DNA from 3 places in the Streptomyces sp. NPDC001604 genome. Region 3 is predicted to be linked to each of the others. Evidence: riboswitches for the same ligand, from Rfam matches in the RefSeq annotation. Region 3 holds a riboswitch; each other region holds the start of a gene.
The links. Region 3 has a riboswitch for cyclic di-AMP ahead of ACFY1E_RS11470 (NlpC/P60 family protein). Riboswitches for the same ligand answer to the same signal wherever they lie in the genome.
Positions count from the first base shown of each region.

Region 1: linked by a shared signal. The riboswitch ahead of ACFY1E_RS36875 (transglycosylase SLT domain-containing protein) and the one ahead of ACFY1E_RS11470 (NlpC/P60 family protein) in region 3 are both predicted to bind cyclic di-AMP.
Region 2: linked by a shared signal. The riboswitch ahead of ACFY1E_RS29410 (C40 family peptidase) and the one ahead of ACFY1E_RS11470 (NlpC/P60 family protein) in region 3 are both predicted to bind cyclic di-AMP.

Region 1 is NZ_JBIAUY010000018.1:126,138-129,400, reverse strand. It holds gene ACFY1E_RS36885 (CHRD domain-containing protein) at 1-24, opposite strand, end outside; gene ACFY1E_RS36880 (polyprenyl synthetase family protein) at 182-1,192, opposite strand; cyclic di-AMP (ydaO/yuaA leader) riboswitch at 1,873-2,042, shown strand; gene ACFY1E_RS36875 (transglycosylase SLT domain-containing protein) at 2,047-2,529, shown strand; gene ACFY1E_RS36870 (HAD family hydrolase) at 2,676-3,263, opposite strand, start outside.
Region 2 is NZ_JBIAUY010000012.1:166,522-169,784, forward strand. It holds gene ACFY1E_RS29400 (helix-turn-helix domain-containing protein) at 1-787, opposite strand, end outside; gene ACFY1E_RS29405 (ATP-binding protein) at 1,001-1,459, shown strand; gene ACFY1E_RS29410 (C40 family peptidase) at 1,561-2,034, opposite strand; cyclic di-AMP (ydaO/yuaA leader) riboswitch at 2,038-2,249, opposite strand; gene ACFY1E_RS29415 (hypothetical protein) at 2,588-2,896, opposite strand; gene ACFY1E_RS29420 (ATP-dependent Clp protease proteolytic subunit) at 2,904-3,263, opposite strand, start outside.
Region 3 is NZ_JBIAUY010000003.1:433,493-436,755, forward strand. It holds gene ACFY1E_RS11460 (LysR family substrate-binding domain-containing protein) at 1-574, opposite strand, end outside; gene ACFY1E_RS11465 (DUF5997 family protein) at 633-1,037, shown strand; cyclic di-AMP (ydaO/yuaA leader) riboswitch at 1,229-1,402, shown strand; gene ACFY1E_RS11470 (NlpC/P60 family protein) at 1,459-2,856, shown strand; partial or broken gene ACFY1E_RS11475 (enolase C-terminal domain-like protein) at 2,959-3,130, shown strand.

The DNA.
Region 1 (3,263 bases), on a different contig from region 3:
GCGCTTCGAGAACGTCGTGTTCATGCGCATGATTCTGTTGTCTCCCCGTAGACGGGCCGACACCCCCTGCGTCGGCCTTCTGAGGATGACTACGGAAGCGATCTCATTCTGGACTCAGTCCAGATGTGTGACGTACGCCACATCGCTTGGAGTGCAGGTCAGAGCCCGCTCGAACGGCAGCTCAGCCGGCCCGATGCACCACGGCGTCACACATCTCCATCAGCGCGAGCTTCGCATCGCACTCCGGCAGCGGAGCCAGCGCCGCTCGCGCGTCCTCCGCGTAGCGCACCGTGTCCCGGCGCGCCTGCTCCAGCGCCGGGTGCGCCCGGAGTCCGGCGAGCGCCTCGGCGTGCCGCGCGTCGTCGCTCAGGTCGGAGTCCAGCAGCTCGCACAGGGCGATGTCCTCGGCAAGCCCCAGCCGGGCCGCCCGCTCCCGCAGCCGCAGCACCGGAAGCGTGGGGACCCCCTCGCGGAGGTCGGTGCCCGGGGTCTTGCCGGACTCGCGCGACTCGGAGGCGATGTCCAGTACGTCGTCCGCCAGCTGGAAGGCGACTCCGAGCCGCTCCCCGTACTGCGTGAGCACGTCCACGACCGTCTCGTCGGCGCCCGACATCATCGCCCCGAAGCGGCACGACACGGCCACCAGCGAGCCCGTCTTGCCGCCCAGCACGTCCAGGTAGTGGTCGACCGGATCCCGGCCGTCCTGCGGCCCCGCCGTCTCCAGGATCTGCCCGGTGACCAGGCGCTCGAACGCCTCGGCCTGCACCCGGACCGCCTCGGGCCCGAGGTCGGCGAGGATGTGCGAGGCGCGCGCGAACAGGAAGTCGCCGGTGAGGACCGCCACCGAGTTGCCCCAGCGGGTGTTGGCGCTGTCGACGCCGCGCCGCACGGCGGCCTCGTCCATCACGTCGTCGTGGTACAGCGTCGCCAGATGGGTCAGCTCCACCACCACGGCCGAGGGCACGACCCCCGGTGCATACGGGTCGCCGAACTGGGCGGCGAGCATCACGAGCAGCGGGCGGAACCGCTTCCCGCCCGCCCGCACCAGGTGCTGGGCGGCCTCCGTGATGAAGGGCACCTCACTCTTGGTGGCTTCGAGCAAACCTTCCTCGACGGCCGCCAATCCGGCCTGGACATCGGCTTCCAGAGCCTGGTCCCGCACGCTCAGCCCGAACGGCCCGACGACGGTCACGAGGGGTCTCCTGTCTGCTGGTGTCTACTGGCGGTTACACGGTTTGTCGATAGGTCGCTGACATCACTCAAGTCAGCGTATCCGGTCACCTTTCGATCACCGATGCCGCCCACCCGTCCAGCCTGGGCGGTATCGGATCACGACCGGTATGTTTTCGATCAACCGATAAGAACGGATATCCATCGACTTGTCTATCGGGGTGTCGGCCGGCGCGCCTCTCGGCGTGTCCCCCGGTGCGTCCGTACGAGTCGGTACGCCCGAGTGCCCTTCCCTCAGGAAACGACTCACGAGGACCTCCGGATCCCGGCACGGGGTGCTCGACGGGCGACCGCCATGACAACGACGTGCACCACACGCCAGGTTCCGCTTTCGCCCCCCAATGAGGCGATGGGCGGCTGGTTGACCACGAGTTGGGGCCATTGCCCTATTTGCCACTCTTGCGAATGCCGGTGACTTGACTCACACGGCAGTACGGGCCGACAAGCGCTGCCCTCTCGCCGGTTCCCCTCTCCCGTACGCGAGTTGAGACTTGGCAACCGCAAAGGATCAAGTGCCCCATAAGCCTCAGAGCAAGGTCAACAGGCGTGATCTGTGAGGCCGACCCTTGTTCCCGCCATGTGCTCTCGCATACGTTCCCGGCCTGTCGGGTGGACGCCGAATCCTGCCGCCGCCCGGACACGACCATCGACCAACTGACTCGCACGGCAGGAGCGGGGGAACCAGGTAGGCCGCCGGACCGGGCATCGTCCCGGGCCGGCTAGGGGTGAAGTCGCGTGGCCGTACGGCTGCGCGGCCGGGCATCTCCCCGCCCGAACCCGACAGCTCACCTCGCAGGCGACGGAGAGGATCCCGCCATGCCTGCAACAGGTCAGCACCGCCGTCCCAGAAGCAACCGCCTCGCCCGCAAGCTCGCCGTCACCGGTACCGGCGCCGCCGTTCTCGCCCTCCCGCTCATCGGGGCGAACAGCGCGTCCGCGGCCACCCCGACCGTCGCCAACGTGAAGTCGATGGGCTACGCCGACAACCTCGACGGCTGGATCCGGGGCGCCCTCCAGGTCATGAAGCAGAACGGTATCCCCGGGACGTACAACGGCATTTACCGCAACATCATCCGCGAGTCCTCGGGCGACCCGGCCGCCATCAACAACTGGGACTCGAACGCGGTCGCCGGCACCCCGTCCAAGGGACTGCTGCAGGTCATCGACCCGACGTTCCTCGCCTACCATGTGCCCGGCACGGCGATGAACCCCTTCGACCCGATCGCGAACATCACGGCCGCCTGCAAGTACGCCGCCGCGCGGTACGGGTCGATCGACAACGTGTTCGGTGCGTACTGAGCACTCCGTGGGAGTGCCGCGATCGGCCGTTCGTCGGCTGCGGCGCCTTCGTGGCTGGTCGCGCCCCGCGGCGGAGCCGCAAGTCAATACAGCCCCGCGCCCCTGAAGGAGCGCTGCCGTAACGTAGCGGACTTCGCTGAGGCCGCTCAGAGCTCCTCCAGCTCTCCGAGTTCATGGAGCTCATCGAGCTCCCCGAACTCGAAGAACATTCGCTCGAGGACGACGGCGATGCCGTCGTCCTCGTTCGACAGGGTGATCTCGTCGGCCACCGCCTTGAGTTCGGGGTGGGCATTGGCCATGGCGACGCCGTGGGCGGCCCAGTCGAACATGGGGATGTCGTTGGGCATGTCACCGAAGGCGATCGTCTGCTCGGGGCCGAGTCCCAGGTGCGCGGCGGCCAGTGCGAGGCCCGTCGCCTTGGTGATGCCGCATGGCTGGAGTTCGACGGTCCCCGGTCCCGACATGGTGACGGTGGCCAGCGAACCCACCACCGAGCGCGCCGTCGCCGCCAACTCGTCGTCGGACAGGGCGGGATGGCGCAGCAGCACCTTGCTGATGGGTTCGCACCACAGGTCGTCGCGCCGGTCGACGCGGACCGCCGGCAGCGTCGGATGCGGCATCAGATAGCCCGGTTCGATGAGCGTGAGTCCCTCCACACCGTCCTGGTCGACAGCCGCGTACACCTGGCCCACCTCGGCCTCGATCTTGCCGAGGGCGGTCTCGGCCAGCTCCCG
Region 2 (3,263 bases), on a different contig from region 3:
TGAAGGCCTCGGTGTAGGCCCGGAGGTCTTCTTTCCGTTCGAGGTAGAGGCTACTCGTCAAGTGGTCGAGAACAACCACGTCCAGATCAGAAGTGCTCGAAAATGAGAAGATTACGAAAGGTCCGGTGACACCGACGTGCGCCCCGGCAGCGAACGGCAGTACCTGAAGCCGCACTTGAGGCAGCCGCGCCGCTTCCAGGAGCCGTTCGAGCTGCTGCTCCATGACGTCGGGTCCGCCGATCTCCCGGCGTAGTACCGCCTCGTCCAGTACCGCGCTCAGCTCCAGCGGCGGGTCCGAACGCAGCACGTCCTGCCTGGCCAGCCGCACCTCGACCAGGGCGTCGAGCCGTTCGTCGTCCAGTCCGCCGACCGCTGCCCGGGTCACCGCTCGTGCGTAAGCGGGCGTCTGCAGAAGGCCGGGTACGACAGACGTCTCCAGCGTGCTCATCGCTCTCGCCTGGGACTCCAGACTGATGAAATCGCGGTAGGTCGGCGGCAGTACGCCACGATAGGCGTGCCACCAGTGATGCCGGCCGCCTCCCTCGTCGGAGCCCGCCAACACCAGCAGCAATTCACGGAGTTGGGCGTCCGACACGGCGTAGGCGTCCAGGAGTAACCGAACATCGGCCGGTTTCACCCCGCTGGCGCCGGTCTCGATCCGGCTCACCTTCGACTGGTGCCAGCCGACGAGCCGGGCGGCCTCACCACTGGTGAGCCCCGCGCTCGTGCGCAGCGCACGCAGTTCGGCGCCCAGCTTACGGCGGCGCACCGCGGGACCGTGTTGCATGCGCTTCTCCTTACTCCTTCCGTGCCACCCAAATACGGTCTCCCGTCGCAGAGTTCACCGCTTTGAGCGACAGATATATGCATATCTTGGTGGATCGCCACCCGTGACGGGCGCGGTAATGGCAGTCTGGCGACGAAGCACCAGTCCGGGACCGTACTCGAACCAACCGCTCCGTGTCGGACTCCGGTCCCGTGGGAAAGGGACGACCGCGCCATGGCAGACCATTTGGAAGCATCCGTCACTCTGCCGAGCGATCCCGCCTCGGTCTCCGCGGCCCGCGGCTTCGTGGTCACCACGCTGGCCGAGTGGGGACTGCCTGCGGACACGGAGGCCGCCGAGACCATCCGCCTCATCGTCTCCGAACTCGCCACCAACTCGGTACAGCACACCTTCGGTCAGTCACCCACCTTCACGGTGGACATCGAACTCCACCGTGACGAGCAGCTCCGCATCGGTGTCACCGACAGCCACCCCCGCTTCCCCAAGCGCCTGCCCGCCGCCGTGCAGCAGGACAACGGCCGGGGCATGGTGATCATCCGCTGGCTGGCCGCCGAATGCGGTGGCCGACTGCATGTCCGCCCCACCCGTGAGGGCGGCAAGACGGTCACCATCGAGCTCCCGTGGACCGTACCGGCCCAGCCGGTGCCGGCAGCGGGGCAGCAGGAGCCGTAGTCGCTCAACCGTGCCGCGCAACCGCGCCGGGGCGCTCTGGTGCCGCGTAATGCCCCGCGGGGGCGGCGGCGTGTCAGGTTGCCGTCGCCCCCGCGGGAGAGTCAGCTGACCCGGCCGTACCAGACGCTGGACGTCCAGATCTTCTGCAGCTTTACGACGTCCCCGGTCTTCGGGGCGTGCCAGATCTTCCCCTTCCCGGCGTAGATGCCGACGTGGTAGACGTTGGAGCCCGAGTGGAAGAACACCAGGTCTCCGGCCTTCCGGCTCTTCGCGGAGATGTGCCTGGTCTTGTTGTACTGCTGGGCCGCCGTACGGGGCAGGGTCTTGCCCGCCTTCTTGAACGAGTACAGCGTGAGCCCGGAGCAGTCGAACCGGCGCGGTCCCGAGGCGCCCCACTTGTACGGGGAACCCTTTTTGGAAGCCGCGATCTGAAGTGCCTTCGTCGCCATGGTGGCTGCCGAGGCGTCGGAGGCGACACCCGGGACCACGATGGAGCCGCCCACTGCGGCGATGGTGAGGGCCGAGGCCGTACCGGCCCGGACCATCAGCGACGGGACACGATTGAGCGCAGTCATGCGCAACCCTTCGTCAGCCGCCTGTGAAGGATGACCTGTCGGATTCGGGCTGGCGAAGTTGCCCGGCCGCTGACGCGGCTTCACCCCAAGGGCTGCTCGACCCGGTCATGGCGTGACCGTTCCGGCGACCCGTCTTGCTTGGGTCCTCCACTCCTGCCGATCCACTCCTGTCGACCGGTCATCCGGGCGGCGGCAGGACTCGGCGTCCGCCCGGATCGCCCCGCCGCTGCGGCGGGGGCTTGTCGTCAGACAGGGATCTTCACCCATACAAGTCCGAAAATCCCAATGGAACCGGGGGTTTGTGTCGTTACTCACCACTCACCCGTTCGGGTGGACACCCCTGTGTTCGAGGGAGCGTTGAGGCCCCCGAGGAGGCTCGGACCAGCACCGGAGCACCGGAAACCGCCCTCGGGGCAGGCGCGTTGCGCAACCCTGACGGTCGCGAAAAAGGAGCCGCGACTACGCCGAATGGGGGTACCTCATTTGGTCCGTTTGAACTCCGGTCCGGACGTTGCGCCCACAGGACGGAAGGTCCGGACCGGTTGTACGTGCGTCAACTTTCGGACTGCGGCGGCACCGTGACCCGGGCGGTGCGCCGCTCCCCGTCGAGCACCCGAAGGGCGCGTCCCAGTGTCGGGGCGTGCAGTTCGGTCTCGCCCCGCTGGTGCATCAGCGCCAGGGCGTCGCGCAGCAGGGCCGCCTTGCTCACCAGCGCCTGCGCCGCCCGCAGCCCGCGATACGTGTCGCCGGGCTGCGCCGGATTGATGCGGCCGAGCAGGTCGACCACGTCGAGGTAACGGTCGATCAACTCGCCCTCGGCGCGGGTGAGGGCGGGCAGCGGCGGAAGTTCGGGTGGGAGCACCGGCCGCTCACCGCCCGGTGGGCGGGGCGAGGGTGGCCTTGCGGCTGGGGATGATCCGGTCCACCAGGCCGTACTCCACGGCTTCTTGGGCGTTCAGGATCTTGTCCCGCTCGATGTCCGCCGCGACTTGCTCCGGGCTGCGTCCCGTGTGCCGTACGAGCATCTGCTCCAGCCGGGCCCGCATCCGGCCCAACTCCTCGGCCTGGATGGCCAGATCGCTGGTCTGTCCCTCGATGGGCTCGGCCAGGAGCGGCTGGTGGATCACCATGCGCGCGCCCGGCAGCGCGAACCGCTTGCCGGGCGTGCCCGCCCCGAGCAGCACCGCGGCGGACGAGCCGGCCTGCCCCAGGCAGATCGTCTCCACGTC
Region 3 (3,263 bases):
CGATTCCGATGAAATCCTCGACCAGGTCGGTGGTGGCCTCCTCGGGCCACGCCAGGGCGACGCTCGACTCGGGGCCGTCCACCAGCGGCCGGTACGTGAGGTCCTTGCGGTGGTACAGACGGGCCAGGGACTGGGGGACGACCAGGAGGCCGACGCCCGCCGCGACGAGTTCCACGGCGTCCTCGGTGGTGGCAGGGCGCTCGAAGGCGGGCTCACCCGGCGGCCGGTCCCAGTCGAAGACGTCGTCGAGGGGGTGGAAGAGGACCTCTTCCGCGAGGTCCGCCACGGTCACCTCGTCCGCCGCCGTGATCACATGGTCCTTGGGCACGACGACGACCGTCGTCTCGGTGTAGAGGGGGATCGCGCTGAAGAACGCACGGTCGACCGGCAGCCGTACGAGTCCCGCGTCGGCCCCGCCGGCGCGCAGCACGTCGGGTGCCTCGGCAGCCGGTACGGCGAGGAGGTTCAGCGGGATGTCGGGCAGGCGCTCGTTCCAGATCCGCACCCACTTGGCGGGCGTCGCTCCCGGGACGTACGCAAGCCGGAACGCCTGGGATTCTTCCGAGCCTGTCACCAGGCCAGGCTACCGGCCGTGGTCGGAGGGCTCGAACATGCTCGATACCCTGGACGGCATGAAGTCGCACCAGAGCACCCAGACGATGAAGCCCGCGACCGCGGCGAAGAAGCTGGGTGTGTACCTCGAGGCCACCCCCGCCGAGTTCCGGGGGGGTGTCGTCTCACGAGCCGAGCTCGACCAGCTCCAGGCCGAGCCGCCCGAGTGGCTGCGCGAGCTGCGCGCCAATGGCCCGCACCCGCGTCCGGTGGTCGCGGCGAAGCTGGGTGTCTCCATCGCGGGTCTCGCCCGCGGCGGGATCACCGAGGCGCTCACCACCGAGCAGATCGAGGCCCTGAAGCAGGAACAGCCCGAGTGGCTGCAGAAGGAGCGCGCCACTCAGGCGGAGGTCCGCAAGGAGACGGCGCGCATCAAGAAGCGCAACGCCGAGCGTGAGGCTCGCAGCGAGGGCCCGCGGGCCTGACGCGGCCCGTTCGCGACGGACGGTCGCCGTCCGGATCCACTGTGTGCACAACACACGGATCTGACGGTGCGTCACGACGAAGGTCACAAAAGCGTATCGGACATTCCGGCCTCCAACCTTCACACGAGCCGCACAAGTTGGCTAGCGTTGCTTCAGGCCGCACGAGTTCCTCCGGCGAACCCCGCCGGGACGCGCGGCCTCCGCCGAATCCGGTGCGCCCCCGTGGCAGCCGGAACCGGGGACCCAACCGAACGACGGGGTGAATCGGCCAACTGCCCGCCAGGGCAGGGGCCGTAGGGCATGCCTTCCGGAACCGACCGCCCGAACCCGACAGCTAACTCGGTAGGCGGAGTACGGAAGGAGTACGGCTCCCATGGCGCCGGATCGACCATCGCGCACCGGAGGTCTCGGCCTTCCCGGCATGCGCAACTCCGCTCTCGCGACCGCGGCCCTCACCTCGGTGGCCCTGTTCTCGCAGACCGCCGACGCCGCGCCGTCGACCGGTGACGAGGGCCCCAGCCGCGAAGCCGTCAGGCAGCGGGTGAGCAGCCTCTACGACCAGGCCGAGTCCGACACCGGCAACTACAACTTCACCCGGGCCCAGCTGCTGGGAGCGCGGCCGCCCGCCGCCCCGGCACGCGAGCGCGGCCGCTCGGATCCGGCACTCGACTCGGTGTCCCGGCGGTGGTTCGACGGAGCGCGTGCGTCCCTGGGCCCGACGGTTCCCGCTGTGCTGCCGGCCGACCGTATGCCGGCTCGCCAGGCCGAGCCCCGGCGCCCGGCGGACAGCCGCAGTACCGCCCCGGAGCCGGCGACGACCGCCCGGTCCGTGCCCGAGCTGCCCTCCGCGGAGTCCCGCCGTCCGGTCGCCGAGCTGACCGCCGGCCCCACGGCCGTGCTCCCCGCCGTCCCGCAGCCCCGCCAGGAGGCCGCCCCCGCGCTGCCGGCGGCGGCACCCGAGTCCAGGCAGACCTCCCTGCGCAGGTCCAAGGAGCAGAACCAGCGCAAGATCGCGGCGGCCAGCGAACTGCTGTACCGGTACACCGCCCGGCAGACCTCCGCACCACGCCCGGCTGTCGAGGCCGTGCCGGCCCAGCTGCCCTGGCAGGACCAGACGCAACAGACCCGCCCGGCGGCCGAGGAAGCGTGGCGGCAGCAGCCGACGGTCCTCGACACGGGCCTGCCGCCGGCCGGGGCACAGCTGATGCAGCCGTCCGTCCTCGACACCGGCGTACCCGCGGTGGAGCAGTGGCGCATGCAGCCTTCCGTGCTCGACACGGGTGCACCCGCGACGCAGGAGTGGCCTATGCAGCCTTCCGTGCTGGACACGGGCGTACCCGCCGTGGAGGAATGGCGCACCCAGCCGTCCGCGCTCGACACCCGCATACCCCAGGCCGGGGGTTGGACCGTGCAGCCGTCCGTCCTCGACACGGGTGTGCCCGCCGCCGTCACGCCCACCGCCACCAAGGCCGACAGGGCGATCGACTTCGCCCGTGCACAGATCGGCAGGCCGTGCCTGTGGGGTGCGGTCGGGCCGGAGTCGTACGACAACGCCGGGCTGACCCAGGCCGCCTGGCGGGCCGCCGGGGTCACCCTGCCCCGCACCACGTACGAGCAGGCGGGCGCCGGCACGGTGATTCCCCTGGCCGAGAGCCGCCCCGGAGACCTGATCTTCTTCAACGACAACTTCAGCCATGTCGGCATCTACACCGGCAACGGCCTGATGATTCACGCGCCCGGCCCGGGTGCTGTCATCCGCGAGGACCCGGTCCACTACGCAGGCGAAGCCGCGGTCCGTATCGCCGTACGCCCCGTGTGACACCAACCGCACGATGAGCAAGGAGGTGGCCGCCGACGGAAGTCGGCGGCCACCTCCTTGCTCGCCACAGGCGCTCCGCAGCGTCCGGTGATGCAGGCACGCGAGCAGGCCCGGTTGATGCAACAGCGGTACGGGTTCCGGTCGTTCCAGCTCAAGGAGGCGTCTTCCCGCCGGGGAGGGGATCGCGGCGATCAGGGCGCTGGCGGAGGCCTTTTCCGATCAGCCTTTGCGGCTGGACCCCAACACGGCCTGGACGGTGGAGACCTCGAAGTACGGTGTGCTGGCCGCCGCTCCCCTCCCAGGCGATCACACCCATGTGGGCGGCGAGTGGCGTGGAGCTGGATCACGACGCCCTCGACCGGCTGCACCGGCTGTACGTGGAGTCGGGGATGCGCAGCCGCGACGAG